One region of the Synechococcus sp. TAK9802 genome, then DNA from elsewhere that is predicted to be linked to it. Evidence: predicted binding sites of a transcription regulator. Region 1 holds the regulator's gene; the other holds the start of a gene.
The links. Region 1 encodes HrcA, which represses chaperone genes, less so after heat shock. Its sites were predicted from a motif close to TTAGCACTCNNNNNNNNNGAGTGCTAA; they were not measured.
Positions count from the first base shown of each region.

Region 2: a site for HrcA is predicted at 2,664-2,690, ahead of groES (co-chaperone GroES). Genes of this name have one in related genera too.

Region 1 is NZ_CP047937.1:1,948,416-1,955,404, reverse strand. It holds gene SynTAK9802_RS11295 (N-acetylglucosamine-6-phosphate deacetylase) at 1-513, opposite strand, end outside; gene purE (5-(carboxyamino)imidazole ribonucleotide mutase) at 525-1,079, shown strand; gene SynTAK9802_RS12690 (hypothetical protein) at 1,124-1,345, shown strand; gene SynTAK9802_RS12685 (hypothetical protein) at 1,394-1,705, shown strand; gene SynTAK9802_RS11280 (AI-2E family transporter) at 1,727-2,812, shown strand; gene cysC (adenylyl-sulfate kinase) at 2,772-3,416, opposite strand; gene SynTAK9802_RS11270 (translation initiation factor) at 3,448-3,774, opposite strand; gene trpB (tryptophan synthase subunit beta) at 3,874-5,130, shown strand; gene hrcA (heat-inducible transcriptional repressor HrcA) at 5,141-6,115, opposite strand; gene SynTAK9802_RS11255 (rhodanese-like domain-containing protein) at 6,115-6,471, opposite strand; gene SynTAK9802_RS11250 (DUF3352 domain-containing protein) at 6,525-6,989, shown strand, end outside.
Region 2 is NZ_CP047937.1:1,735,364-1,742,352, forward strand. It holds gene SynTAK9802_RS10045 (hypothetical protein) at 21-374, opposite strand; gene groL (chaperonin GroEL) at 588-2,222, opposite strand; gene groES (co-chaperone GroES) at 2,300-2,611, opposite strand; gene atpD (F0F1 ATP synthase subunit beta) at 2,835-4,298, shown strand; gene atpC (ATP synthase F1 subunit epsilon) at 4,373-4,783, shown strand; gene SynTAK9802_RS10070 (30S ribosomal protein PSRP-3) at 4,963-5,478, opposite strand; gene SynTAK9802_RS10075 (TIGR01548 family HAD-type hydrolase) at 5,533-6,303, shown strand; gene SynTAK9802_RS10080 (aminopeptidase P N-terminal domain-containing protein) at 6,345-6,989, opposite strand, start outside.

The DNA.
Region 1 (6,989 bases):
GCTGGCCAGGTGTTCACGGGGATGGGCACCGCGGCGGGCTTCGGCCAGAAAGGGACCCTCCAGATGGGCCCCTAGCAGCCGGCAACGGCCGGGTCGGTGTAGGTCCCGCGCCTGCCGCAGCACGGCCAGGGCCTGGCGCAGCGGCGCGATGCCGCAGGTCACCAGGGTCGGGGCGATCGCTTCGACCCCATCGCGCCACAACAGATCGAGGAGCTCCTCCAAACGGGGCAGATCCGCACTGGTCAGTTCCGGGAAGGCCAGCCCCAAACCGCCGTTGATCTGCAGGTCAACACCTCGGGGGCTGAGCCAGTTGCCGTTCCAGTCCGCATCGGTTTCTTGAGTCTCTTGTTGCTCCTCTTGTTGCGCCTTGCCGCCCATCGCCTCGATGCGGCAGATCAGACCCTGCTCGTCCAGCTCGATGGCATAGCGCTGGTCTCCGTACCCAGGCAGGGGACCCGGAAGTCGAACGTTGGTGATCCGGTGCATCAACGCAACACTGGCTTCTGCAGCCATGGGGGGAGACGATGGCAGTCTTGCCCCTCTGCGTTGTGCCGCCAGTGCTCCCCCGTGTTGCCGTTGTGATGGGCAGTGACTCTGACCTGCCCACCATGGAACCCGCCGCCGCCATCCTGCGCGAGTTGGGGGTGGAGGTGGAGGTTCGGGTGCTCTCGGCCCATCGCACCCCCTTGGAGATGGTGAACTTCGCTCAAGCGGCCCGGGGTCAGGGGTTTGGGGTGATCGTCGCCGGCGCTGGCGGGGCCGCCCATCTCCCCGGCATGGTGGCCGCCCTCACCACCCTGCCCGTGATCGGCGTGCCGGTGAAAAGCCGGGCGCTGTCCGGGGTCGATTCCCTCCACTCGATCGTGCAGATGCCGGGGGGGATTCCGGTGGCCACCGTCGCCATTGGTGGGGGCCTCAATGCCGGTTTGCTGGCGGCGCAGATCCTTTCGGTGGCCGACGCTGACTTGGCCCGGAAACTTGAGGATTACCGCAGCAGCCTCCACGATGCTGTGGTCGCCAAGGATGCGCGCCTGGTTGATCTGGGCAGCACGGATTACCTCTCCCAGATGACTTCATAAGTGTTCCCGTTCGTTCCACCCTGCGATCCACGCTGCTTTGGGCGGTGGTGCCGGCGGCCATCGTCTATGCGGTTGCCCTGGTCTGGAGTGGTGCTGAGGGCATCAGCGCCAAGCTGGTGCTGAAGGACTTGGCCCAGTCCTGCAAGGCGCCTTTGGGAGAAGGTTTCCTTTCCAGCGTGGGCTATCTGCTCTGGATGGCGGCGGCGGCCATTGCCTTGTTTGCGGCGTCCACCCGGCAGATCCAGGGCTCCGTTCTGAACCGTTAATTCACCTTCTGTGGGGGTGGTTTCTCGCTCTGGCTCTGCCTCGACGACATGTTCCTGGTGCATGACCGCTACCTCGGTGAGGCGTTCCTCTACATCACCTACGCCTTCTTCACCGGGTTGCTGTTGTTCCGCTTCCGTGGCCCTCTGCGGCGCTTCGGTGGCGACACCTTTCTGGTGTCCGTGGTGTTGTTGGGCCTGTCGGTTCTGACCGATGCCCTCCAGGGGCTGTGGCCGAATTCCTATGAAACAGTGCAGATCTTTGAGGAGGGATTCAAGTTCCTTGGGATTGCCGCCTGGCTCAGTTTTTGGTGCCATTACGTCAGTTCCGCCTCCAAGCCGGCCGCCCTTGAGCAGCACTGATCGATTCGCGTCATCGCCTCGATGACGCCCTGGCCGGCCTGGTTGCGGCTTGGTCTTCTTCTGCCAGTGCTGGGCTTGAACGCCTTTGTGCTGAAGCGTTTGCTGGTGCAGTTCGCCCCATTCCCCGGGCTGTTCCTCACCGCAGCTTTGATCGCCTTTTTGTTGGACCTGCCCTGCCGCTGGCTCGTGCAACGGGGTCTTCCCCGCGCCTGGGCCATCGTCAGCGTGGTCCTGGTGACCCTGGGGCTTCTGGTCTGGGCCGCTGTGGCCTTGGTGCCGCTCTTGATCGAACAGCTCAGCCAATTGCTCAGTGCCTCGCCGTCTCTGCTCACGGCGGCGGAGCAGTGGATCGATCGGGGTCAGCTCTGGGCGCTGGACCATGGCCTGCCGGCTGATTTCGCTGACCTCAGCAGTGATCTGGTGGCCCAGTTCAGCCGTCTGGCGACGCAGTTGAGCCAGCGTCTGTTGGGCCTGCTGGGGGCCACGGTGGGGACCACGATCAATGTGGTGATCGTGCTGGTGCTGGCGGTCTTCCTGCTGTTTGGGGCGGATCCGATCGTCGATGGTCTGGCCCGCTGGCTGCCCGACCGTTGGCGGGATCTGGTGCAGACGACCCTCGAGCGCACCTTTCGGGGCTATTTCGCCGGCCAGGTGGTGTTGGCGCTGATCCTCAGTGGTGGTCAGCTCCTGGTGTTCACCGCCCTGAACATTCCCTACGGCGTCTTGTTCGCCGTGCTGATCGGCTTCACCACCCTGGTGCCCTATGCCAGTGCCGTGTCGATCGTCTCGGTGAGTGCGGTGCTGGCGGTTCAGGAACCCCGCACAGGCCTTGAGTTGCTTGCCGCGGCGATTGTGGTCGGTCAGATCGTGGATCAGGTGATCCAACCGCGGCTGATGGGCAGCATCGTTGGCTTGCAACCGGCCTGGTTGCTGATCGCCTTGCCCATTGGGGCCCGGGTGGGAGCCCTATATGGCGTGGGGGATCTTCTGGGCCTGCTGTTGGCGGTGCCGGTGGCTAGTTGCATCAAAACCCTGGCGGATGCTGCCAGGGCTGGCGACGGCGACCTCAGGCGGCCGGAATCACCCCACGCTCCTGGAGCGCTTTGATCACCAGCTCCACGGAGTCGGCCAGATCCTGCTTGCCTGTGTCGATCTTCAGTTCGGGCGTTTCCGGTGCTTCGTAAGGGCTGGAGATGCCGGTGAATTCCTTGATCTGCCCCGCCCGTGCCTTGGCGTAGAGACCTTTGGGGTCGCGGGATTCGCAGACCTCGAGATCAGCGGCGCAGAACACCTCGAGGAAGTCACCGTCCTCCACCAGCTCACGGGCCTTGTCCCGGTCTGCACGGAAGGGCGACACAAAGGCGGTCAGCACGATCACGCCCGCATCCAGGAACAGCTTGGCCACCTCACCGATGCGGCGGATGTTCTCCTCACGGTCGGCATCGGAGAAGCCCAGGTCTTTGCAGAGGCCGTGGCGGATGTTGTCGCCATCCAGCACATAGGTGGCGAGTCCCCGCTCGAACAGGGCTGCATTGACGGCGTTGGCCAGGGTGCTCTTGCCAGAGCCGGAGAGCCCGGTGAACCAAAGAATGGCGCTGCGGTGCCCACGCTGCTTCGAGCGCTCGTCGCGGCCCACGGAGGCCTCATGCCAGGCGATGTTGGTGGACGCACCCTTGTTGGTGAGTTCTCCGTAGGTGGGGCTGGCGGTCATGGCCACGGCATGAAGTGGCGGCCATTCTCCCTTAGCCCCCAGCCCGTTTCGGCCGGTATCCCTCCTTGCTGAGCAGCTCGAGCGCCAGATCCACCTGATCTCCTTGCAGTTCGATCACGCCGTCCTTGGCGGTCCCGCCACTGCCGATGCGTGTTTTGAGCTTCTTCACCAGCACCTTGAAGCCCGCAGCATCCAGCTCCAGGCCCCGGATCACCGTCACGGTTTTGCCACCTTTGCCACCACGGGTGGGCTGCACCCGCACCATTTGTTGCGCCTTGGCCGTGGGCTCCGCCGCAGGGCCGCTCGGTCGCTGCAGGCTCTCGGCACTGCTGAATTCCTGCCAGCCTCCCTTCGGCATCCACCTGTCGCAACCGGATTGCATTGTCGATGAGCGCCAATGCGGCGCCCCATGGCGTGACCGCCTGCTTACGCTGAGCCGACGCTCCGCCGTGGATCCGTGACCAGCACCCTGCCCAACGCCAGCACTCCGGATCCCTCCAGCCTCCAGCCAGCGGTGCGCCCCGGAGCGCATGGTCGCTTTGGACGATTCGGTGGCCAGTACGTGCCCGAGACCCTGATGCCGGCCCTGGCGGAACTGGAGCAAGCTGCTGCCCAGGCCTGGAACGATCCCGCTTTCACCGCCGAGCTCAACCGCCTGCTTAAGAACTACGTCGGGCGGGCGACACCGTTGTATGAGGCCGAGCGTCTCACCGCCCACTACCGCCGCGCCGACGGTGGCCCCCGCATCTGGCTCAAGCGGGAAGACCTGAATCACACCGGTGCCCACAAGATCAACAACGCCCTGGGGCAGGCCCTGCTGGCCCTGCGCATGGGCAAGAAGCGGATCATTGCCGAGACCGGTGCGGGCCAGCACGGCGTCGCCACGGCCACGGTTTGTGCCCGCTTCGGTCTGGAGTGCGTGATCTACATGGGTGCGGAAGACATGCGCCGTCAGGCCCTCAATGTGTTCCGCATGCGCCTGCTGGGCGCCACGGTGCAACCGGTGACGGCCGGCACCGCCACCCTCAAGGACGCCACCAGTGAGGCGATTCGCGATTGGGTGACCAACGTCGAGACCACCCACTACATCCTTGGATCCGTCGCTGGTCCGCACCCCTATCCGATGTTGGTGCGGGATTTCCATGCCGTGATCGGTGAGGAGTCCAAGCAGCAGTGCCAGGACGCTTTCGGCCGGCTGCCCGACGTGCTGATGGCCTGCGTTGGCGGTGGCTCCAATGCCATGGGCTTGTTCCATCCCTTTGTGCAGGACACGTCTGTGCGGCTGATCGGTGTTGAGGCCGCCGGTGATGGTGTGGCCAGCGGTCGCCACGCCGCCACGATCACCGAGGGTCGTGCCGGTGTGCTGCACGGCGCCATGAGCCTGCTGCTGCAGGACGGCGACGGTCAGGTGATGGAGGCTCACTCCATCAGTGCAGGTCTCGATTACCCCGGAGTGGGGCCGGAGCACAGCTATCTCCGGGAGATCGGACGTGCCGAGTACGCCGCAGTCACCGACCAACAGGCCCTCGATGCCCTGCGCCTGGTGAGTGAGCTTGAGGGCATCATTCCGGCCCTGGAAACCGCCCACGCCTTCGCCTGGCTTGAGCAGCTTTGCCCCACCCTGGCCGATGGCACCGAAGTGGTGATCAACTGCTCCGGCCGCGGCGACAAGGACGTCAACACCGTGGCGGAGAAGCTGGGGGATCAGCTCTAAGGATCGATCCTCAGGCCAGCAGCAATTCCAGGTGGCGGGCCACCCGCTGCACGGCAGCTCGTGCCGTGGCGTAGGCCATCCGCATCGGCCCCACCAGGGCCACATGGCCGAGCCCCTCGTTGCAGCGGTAGGGCGCCTGAACCACGGCACAGGCCTCCAGGGCTGGCTGCGGATGTTCCTCGCCGATCCACACCCGTGCGGATTCACCGCGGCTGATCAAGGTGGCGGGTTGGTCATCGATCAGTTCCAGCAGCGGCCGAAGGCTGGAGGTGCTTTCAAATTCTGGTTCGCTCATCAGCCTGGAAAGGCCATGCACCACCACCTGTGTGGAGTTGGCGGGGGTGGGCTGCTCAAGGGCGTTGCGCAGCACAGCGCCGCTGTGTTGCAGCTGCCTGGGCAGTGCGTCCCAGTTCAGGTCGCCCTGCTCGAGCTGGGCCGACGCCCAGCGTTCCATCGCGGTGAGTTCGGCTTCAGCTCCGTGGGGCAGACGCAGGTTGAGGTGGCTGGCGTGGCCATTGGCTTCCACCAGCATCACCAGCAGTCGATCACCGCTGGGCACCAGACGGATCGTCTCCAGTTGCTGGTTCTCCTGCTGCGGTTGGGTGATCAGGCTCATCAGACCGGTGAAATCCGTCAGCCGCCGGGCCAGATGCATCAGCAGGTCGTCCAAACCGGCCCAACGAAGACTGAGGCCGGTGAGCTCCCGTTCCAGGTGTTGAACAGCGATGCCGGGTTCCGTCAGCAACGCGTCCACGTAGTGCCGGTATCCCATCGGACTGGGAACGCGTCCGGCGGAGGTGTGCGGTTGATGCAGCAGTCCTCGGCGCTCAAGCGCCCCCATGGCGGAGCGAACGGTGGCGGAGCTGGCGGGGATGCCGAAGCGTTGCACCAGGGTCCGGCTGCCCACCGGCTCCATCGTGTCGACGTAGTGGTGCACCGTCGCCTGAAGCACCTGTTCTTGCCGAAGGGACAGGGGCTTGCTCATCAGTAGCGGGGAACGCTGGGATCCACCTGAAGGCTCCAGGCATCAATGCCTCCCTCAAGGTTCCACACCTCAAGGCCCCAGGGTTGGTCCAGCAGCCACAGGCCGAAGTGGTAGCTGCGCACGCCCGCATGGCAGACCACCACGACGGGTTGATCAGGGTTGAGGTCGGCCTGCAGTGTTCCAAGCCATGCATTGGATTGGCTCAGGGGGCGGTGCAGTACCGCACCTGGGAAGGCCGCGATCGCGAGCTCAGCCTCCTCGCGCACATCCACCAGTTGCGGTGAAGGTCGCTCGCTTTGCAGCCATTGCTGCAGTTCAGAGGCTTGGATTGGTTGTGGTTGTTGGGATTGGCCCATGGCGCCATTCTGCGGTGATGGACAAAGATGAGGCGACCCGAGACCGCCGGCCCATGAAGGCCCGCCCCTTCCTCAGCGCTGTCGGCGCTGTGCTGTTGTCGCTGATTTTGCTGGCCGCTGGCCTGCTCTGGACCATGAACCGCCAGAGCCCCCTGCAGCTGGCGGAGCAGCCGTTGCATCTGCCTCGGGCGGCCCGGTTTGTGCCCCGGGATGCTGACCTGTCCCTCCATTGGTTGGCCGATCCAGGACGGTTGCCGGCCTATGTCCAGGCCGTTGCACCTGCCTCCCAACGCCGCGATGCCCGTGATGGCGCCCGGCAGTGGCGCGAAGGGGTCTTTGCTTTGGCGGGCCTCCAGTTCGGTCTTGAGTTGGAGCCCTGGCTTGGTGAGGAGGTCAGTCTCACCCTTACCGATGGGGATTCCAGCACCGGTTGGGTGTTGGCTTTGACCAGTCGGGATGACGACGGCGCCCGGCGCTTTCTGCAACGGTTCTGGCAGACCCGCAGCCTGGCGGGCACC
Region 2 (6,989 bases), 210 kb from region 1:
GACTTCCGACTCCAGAAACATTACTCAGGGCTTTGCAAGCCTGATTTCAGAAAAGCAATTTCCTTGTAGACCCGATCAAGCTCGTACAACGTTTTTGCTTCCTTCTTTTCAAGGATTTCAACCCGCTTCAATAGATCCTCTAACAGCTTGTTTTGCAAAGATTCAACCTGAACTTGCCTTTTTTGCACGCCTTTTGAGGGAGCAGAAGCCGTGCTGGCCGGGGAAAGAATGCCTCCATCCGTTTCGACGTACAACAAGGCAAGACGCTCCAACACCTTGGAGTAGGCCTTGTCTTGCTGTCGGCAAAGGGCCTTGAAACGCTGCAGCGTCTCTGGAGCGAACTGGGCGGCGAAAGCTCCGGGGCGCTGGGGCATTTGTCCCGACACATCGATACACAGCAAGACACTAGCCGGCGCCTCTCCGCACCTCACATCCTTCATGGGCGGCAACCAACGCCGACCCCCAGGCACCACATGTCTTGTAAAAGCTAGTTCTTACAAGACAGCATCCGAACACAAAAAAGAGGCCCCTCAGGACCTCTTGGCATGACTTGAGTTCGGGTGATCTCCCGACCACCCGAAGGTCGATCAGTAGTCGAAGTCGCCGCCGCCCATGCCGCCGCCGGCAGGAGCTGCTTCCTTCTTCTCAGGCAGATCAGCCACGATGCACTCGGTGGTGAGCACCATGCCAGCGATGGACGCGGCATTTTGCAGACCGGAGCGGGTCACCTTGGCGGGATCGACGATGCCGGCAGCCAGCATGTCGACGTACTCACCGGAGGCAGCGTTGAAACCTTCGGCACCAGCGCGAGCCTTGACGTTCTCAGCCACAACAGCGCCGTTAGCACCTGCGTTTTCAGCGATGCGCATCAGCGGAGCAGTAAGAGCAGCAGCCACGATGTTGGCGCCGATCAGTTCCTCGCCGGACAGGCTGGAGGCTGCCCACTGCTCCAGGGCCGGAGCCAGGTGAGCCAGGGTGGTGCCGCCGCCAGGAACGATGCCTTCCTCAACAGCCGCCTTGGTGGCGTTGATGGCGTCCTCGAGACGGAGTTTCTTGTCCTTCATCTCGGTTTCGGTGGCTGCACCCACCTTCACCACAGCCACGCCACCGGCCAGCTTGGCCAGGCGCTCCTGCAGCTTCTCCTTGTCGTAGGTGGAGTCGGTCTCGTCCATCTGCTTCTTGATCTGTTCGCAGCGGGCGCCGACAGCCGCCTCGTTGCCCTCGGCAACGATGGTGGTGGTGTCCTTATTGATGGTGATGCGACGGGCGGTGCCCAGCATCTCGAGCTTGGCGTTCTCCAGCTTGAGACCGGCATCTTCGGTGATCAGCTGACCGTTGGTCAGCACAGCCATGTCTTCCAACATGGCCTTGCGGCGATCACCAAAACCAGGAGCCTTCACAGCGGCCACGTTCAGCACACCGCGCAGACGGTTCACCACCAGAGTGGCGAGGGCTTCCTTCTCGATGTCCTCAGCAATGATCAGCAGAGGCTTGCCGGTGCGGGCGATTTGCTCCAGCACGGGCACCAGATCCTGCACCAGACCGATCTTCTTGTCGGTGAGAAGGATGTAAGGCTCGTCGAGGACGGCTTCCATCCGCTCGGTGTCGGTGGCGAAATAAGGGGAGATGTAGCCCTTATCGAAGCGCATGCCCTCGGTGACCTCGAGTTCGGTCTCCATGGACTTGCCCTCTTCGAGGGAAATAACACCTTCCTTGCCAACCTTGTCCATGGCATCGGCAATCATCTTGCCGACTTCTTCGTCGTTGCCAGCGGAGATGGTGCCGACCTGAGCGATGGCATTGCTGTCAGCGATGGGCTTGGCCATTTCCTTGATCTTGCTGACCAGGAAATCGGAAGCCTTGTCGATGCCCTTCTTCAGGGTGATGGCGTTGGCACCGGCAGCCACGTTGCGCAGACCCGCCTTGACCATGGCGTGGGCCAGAACGGTGGCGGTGGTGGTGCCGTCACCGGCAGCGTCGTTGGTTTTGGAGGCGGCTTGACGGATCAGAGCAACACCGGTGTTCTCGATGTGGTCTTCGAGCTCGATCTCCTTGGCGATGGTGACGCCGTCATTGATGATCTGGGGTGCACCGAACTTCTTCTCGAGCACCACGTTGCGGCCCTTGGGACCCAGGGTCACGGCAACGGCTTCGCAAAGGATGTCGATGCCTTTTTCGAGAGCGCGACGGGCGTTCTCGTTGTAGATGATGCGCTTTGCCATGGAAGGCGATTCCTAATGAAGAGGATGGTTAAGGGAGGCTGAGTTGAGACTCAAGCCGCAATGCAGCGGGGCTGATCTCAGTTGACGACAGCCAGGATGTCCTTCTCGGACAGCAGCACGTATTCATCGCTGCCGAGCTTGATGTCGGTGCCGGCGTACTTGCTGTAGAGGACCTTGTCGCCCAGACCAACTTCGGGAGCCTGACGGCTGCCGTCGTCGTTGCGCTTGCCGGGGCCCACCTGAACCACTTCACCCACCTGGGGCTTTTCTTTAGCGGTGTCAGGCAGAAGGATGCCGCCGGCAGTCTTCTCTTCGGATTCAGAGACCTTGACGAACACGCGGTCGCCGAGGGGTTTAACGGTCGAGACGCTGAGAGAAACAGCAGCCATGGGTACTTGCAGGAGCAGGGACAGGGCGCATTGCGCCACGCATCGACGCGAGTTGGCACTCGATGCCGATGAGTGCCAACGTATGCAAGCGACCACCCCCCGGGCCATACCCCAAGCTGTGCGGGTGACCGAACCGGAGGGGGTGCAACCACAGCGGTGGTATGGTTGCGCCGCTCTGAATGGGTCCGAGCGCGCAGCGCCTGTTCCCGCAACTCTCCTTCCTATGGTCGCTTCTGCTCCTGCATCTGCTGGCACCAAGGGTGTGATCCGTCAGGTGATCGGCCCGGTTCTGGACGTGGAATTTCCCGCCGGGAAACTGCCCAAGATCTATAACGCCCTGCGCATCGAGGGGAAAAACCCCGCAGGTGACGACGTCGCCCTGACCGCTGAGGTTCAACAGCTTCTGGGTGATCACCGGGTTCGTGCCGTTGCCATGAGTGGCACCGACGGTCTGGTGCGCGGCATGGAAGCCGTTGACACCGGTGCTCCGATCTCCGTGCCCGTTGGTGAAGGCACCCTCGGCCGCATCTTCAACGTGCTGGGCGAGCCCGTCGACGAGCAGGGCCCCGTCAACACCACGGCCACCGCTCCCATCCACCGGGATGCCCCCAACATCACCGAGCTTGAGACCAAGCCCAAGGTGTTCGAGACCGGCATCAAGGTGATCGACCTCCTGGCTGCCTATCGCCAGGGCGGCAAGGTCGGCCTGTTCGGCGGCGCCGGCGTGGGCAAGACCGTGCTGATTCAGGAGCTGATCAACAACATCGCCAAGGAGCACGGCGGTGTGTCTGTGTTCGGTGGTGTGGGTGAGCGCACCCGTGAGGGCAACGACCTCTACGAGGAATTCAAGGAATCCGGCGTGATCAACGCCGACGACCTGTCCAAGTCGAAGGTGGCCCTCTGCTACGGCCAGATGAACGAGCCCCCCGGCGCCCGGATGCGCGTGGGCCTCTCCGCTCTGACCATGGCTGAGCACTTCCGCGACGTGAACAAGCAGGACGTGCTGCTGTTCGTGGACAACATCTTCCGCTTCGTGCAGGCCGGCTCCGAGGTATCCGCACTGCTGGGCCGCATGCCTTCCGCTGTGGGTTACCAGCCGACCCTGGGCACCGACGTGGGTGCCCTGCAAGAGCGTGTTGCGTCCACCGTTGAAGGTTCGATCACCTCGATCCAGGCCGTTTACGTGCCTGCTGACGACCTGACCGACCCCGCACCAGCCACCACCTTTGCTCACCTCGACGCCACCACGGTGCTGAACCGTGCCCTGGCTTCCAAGGGCATCTACCCCGCTGTGGATCCTCTGGATTCCACCAGCACCATGCTCCAGCCAGCTGTGGTGGGTGACGAGCACTACCGCACCGCCCGCGCCGTGCAGTCCACCCTGCAGCGCTACAAGGAACTGCAGGACATCATCGCGATTCTGGGTCTCGACGAACTGTCGGAAGACGACCGTCGCACCGTGGACCGTGCCCGCAAGGTGGAGAAGTTCCTCTCCCAGCCTTTCTTCGTGGCTGAAATCTTCACCGGCATGCCTGGCAAGTACGTGAAGCTGGAGGAGACCATCGCTGGTTTCAACCAGATCCTTTCCGGTGAGCTGGACAGCCTCCCCGAAGCCGCCTTCTACCTGGTGGGCAACATCGAGGAAGTGAAAGCCAAGGCCGAGAAGATCGCCGCCGAAACCAAGTGATCCCTGCGGGGGTGTGATTCACACCCCCGATCACGTGTTTCTCGACAGTCCGTTCTCTTTTCGAACCAAGGTTCATGTCCCTCACCCTCCGCGTGCTGGCAACAGACCAGAACGTCTTTGATGGCAGCGCCGACGAGGTGATCCTGCCCAGTACCACCGGTCAACTCGGCATCTTGCCCGGCCACATCTCCCTGCTCACCGCCATCGACATCGGTGTGCTGCGGGTGCGTGCCAACGGTGCCTGGAACTCCATCGCTCTGATGGGTGGTTTTGCCGAAGTGGATGCTGATGAAGTCACCGTTCTGGTGAACAAGGCCGAACTGGGCAGCTCCATCGATGCCGCTGCCGCCGAAGCCGCTTTCCAGAAGGCCTCCACCGTGGTGGCTGGCATGGAAGGCCAACCTGCTTCGCCGGAGAAACTCAAGGCGCAGCAACAGCTGAATGAAGCCCGCGCTCGCCTTCAGGCCAGCAAAACCTCCGACTGATTCATCCCCCTGTTTCAAGGATGACGTCACAAAAGGCCAGGGGTTAGCGCTCCTGGCCTTTTTTGTGGTGTGGTTTGTCCTTTCGTTTTCCCAACACCAAACAAACCAGCCAAGCCAAGGGAAGGCATAAAAAAAACCTGCCCGAAGGCAGGTTTGCATCATCAAATTGAAAAGCGGAATCAGGCGGTACCGCAGAAGGTGACGTCAGGGAACTTGGCCTTGGCCTCGTCGAGGCTCTTGCCTTTGCCCTCTTCCTGCCAGTAGTTGATCACCTCAGTGGCCTGGTTGAGCACTTCAACCCGCTCGTTGTCGGTGATCCAGCTCTTGCCTTCCAGCTCGGTCTTGAGGCTTTCCCAAGCATCCTCACGGGGCCAGAAGAAGTAGGAGGTGAGGGGGCTGGGGCCACCGCCAACGATCTGATCAACCGCAAGGGCCACGTTGTCGGGAAGCCAGAGGATTTTCAGCAGGAAGCGGCCCTCATCGGCCTTGGGGGTGTAACCAGAAGGAACACCATCAGCATCGATGGTGGCCGTGGCCAGAGCCGCGGCGGCGCCCTTCAGCACAGGACGGCCTTCAGCTTCGCTGGCTGCAGGCTTTTCAGTGGTTTCAGCTGCCTGGGTGGCGCCTTCAGCCGCGTCGGCGGACGGAGTCGCGACCTCCTGGTCGGTAGGGGCAGCGCCTTCGGTGACCGTCATGGTGTCAGCGCTCAAGACAGAAATACAAACAACTAACCTACCAGCCGCTCCACATTGGACGTTCTGGGATCCCCAACCATCCTGCTGTTCGACATCGATGGTGTGATCCGCGATGTCGCGGGCAGCTATCGACGGGCCCTTCAATGCACTGTGCAGCACTACTGCGGTTGGCAGCCCAGCGCTGATGTCATCGATGCGTTAAAGGCTGAAGGAGCCTGGAACAACGACTGGGACGCCAGCCTTGAACTGCTGCGGCGCCATGGTGCTGAGCTGCCGGATCGCGCCGCGCTGATCGATGTGTTCAGCGGCTTCTACTTCGGCGGAGATCCGGACGGAGACCCCAGCCAATGGACGGGCTTCATCGGTGATGAGCCTCTTCTGGTGGACGCCAGCTTTTTCGCAACGCTGTCGAAGCGCAAGTTGCGCTGGGGATTTGTGAGTGGAGCTGAACCACCCTCAGCCCGCTTCGTACTTCAGCAGCGCCTGGGGCTCCAGGACCCGCCCCTGATCGCGATGGGGGATGCCCCCGACAAACCGGACCCCACAGGCTTAATCCGCCTGGCCAAAGCACTGGGGGCCAGTGCCGAGGGAGTTCAGGTGGCCTATCTCGGCGACACCGTGGCCGATGTGAACACCGTGATCCAGGCCCGGGAACGCTGGCCGGAACAACCATTCGTAAGCCTGGCGGTGGCACCGCCTCACCTACAAACCCCAGAGCAGGCTGCGGCGCGCGACATCTATGAGCAACGGCTGCGGGAAGCGGGCGCCGATCAAGTGCTGACGACCACTGAAGCGCTCTTGCACTGGGAAGGAGCTGCGGGATAAGGGCAACTGCGGTCCGCGAAACTCCCCGCTGATCGAGGCGATCAGCGCTCCATCGCAGCAACGCTCTTGAGGGCGCCGGCAGTGAGCACCTCATGGCCGGTCTCGGTGACGGCAACGTCGTCTTCGATGCGGATGCCGATGCCTTTCCAGCGATCGTCAATCTCTGGCTGTCCTTCCGGCACACTGAGGCGATCGCTGACGTAAAGACCGGGCTCAACGGTGAGCACCATGCCTGGCTCCAGCGGCGCAGGTTGCTCACCGAGCCTGTAGGCCCCCACGTCATGCACATCCAGACCAAGCCAATGGCCGGTGCGGTGCATGTACAGGTGGCGGTAGTCGCCTCGCTCGATGATGCCGTCCACATCCCCGATCAGCAGGCCCAGGTCCACCAGGCCCTCCACCAGAATTCGCAGAGCGGTGTCGTGCACCGCCTCCGCCGTGCCACCTGGAGCCACAACGGCAACCGCAGCTTCCTGAGCCTCCAGCACCAGGCTGTAGAGCTCCCGCTGTTCCGCCGTGAAGCGGCCATTCACCGGGAAGGTACGGGTGATGTCGCCGTTGTAGTAATCCTCCAGCGAACAACCGGCATCGATCAGCAGCAGGTCACCGTCCTGCAGCGGGGCCGTGTTGGCGGTGTAGTGCAGCACGCAGGCGTTATCACCGCCAGCGACGATGGATCCGTAGGC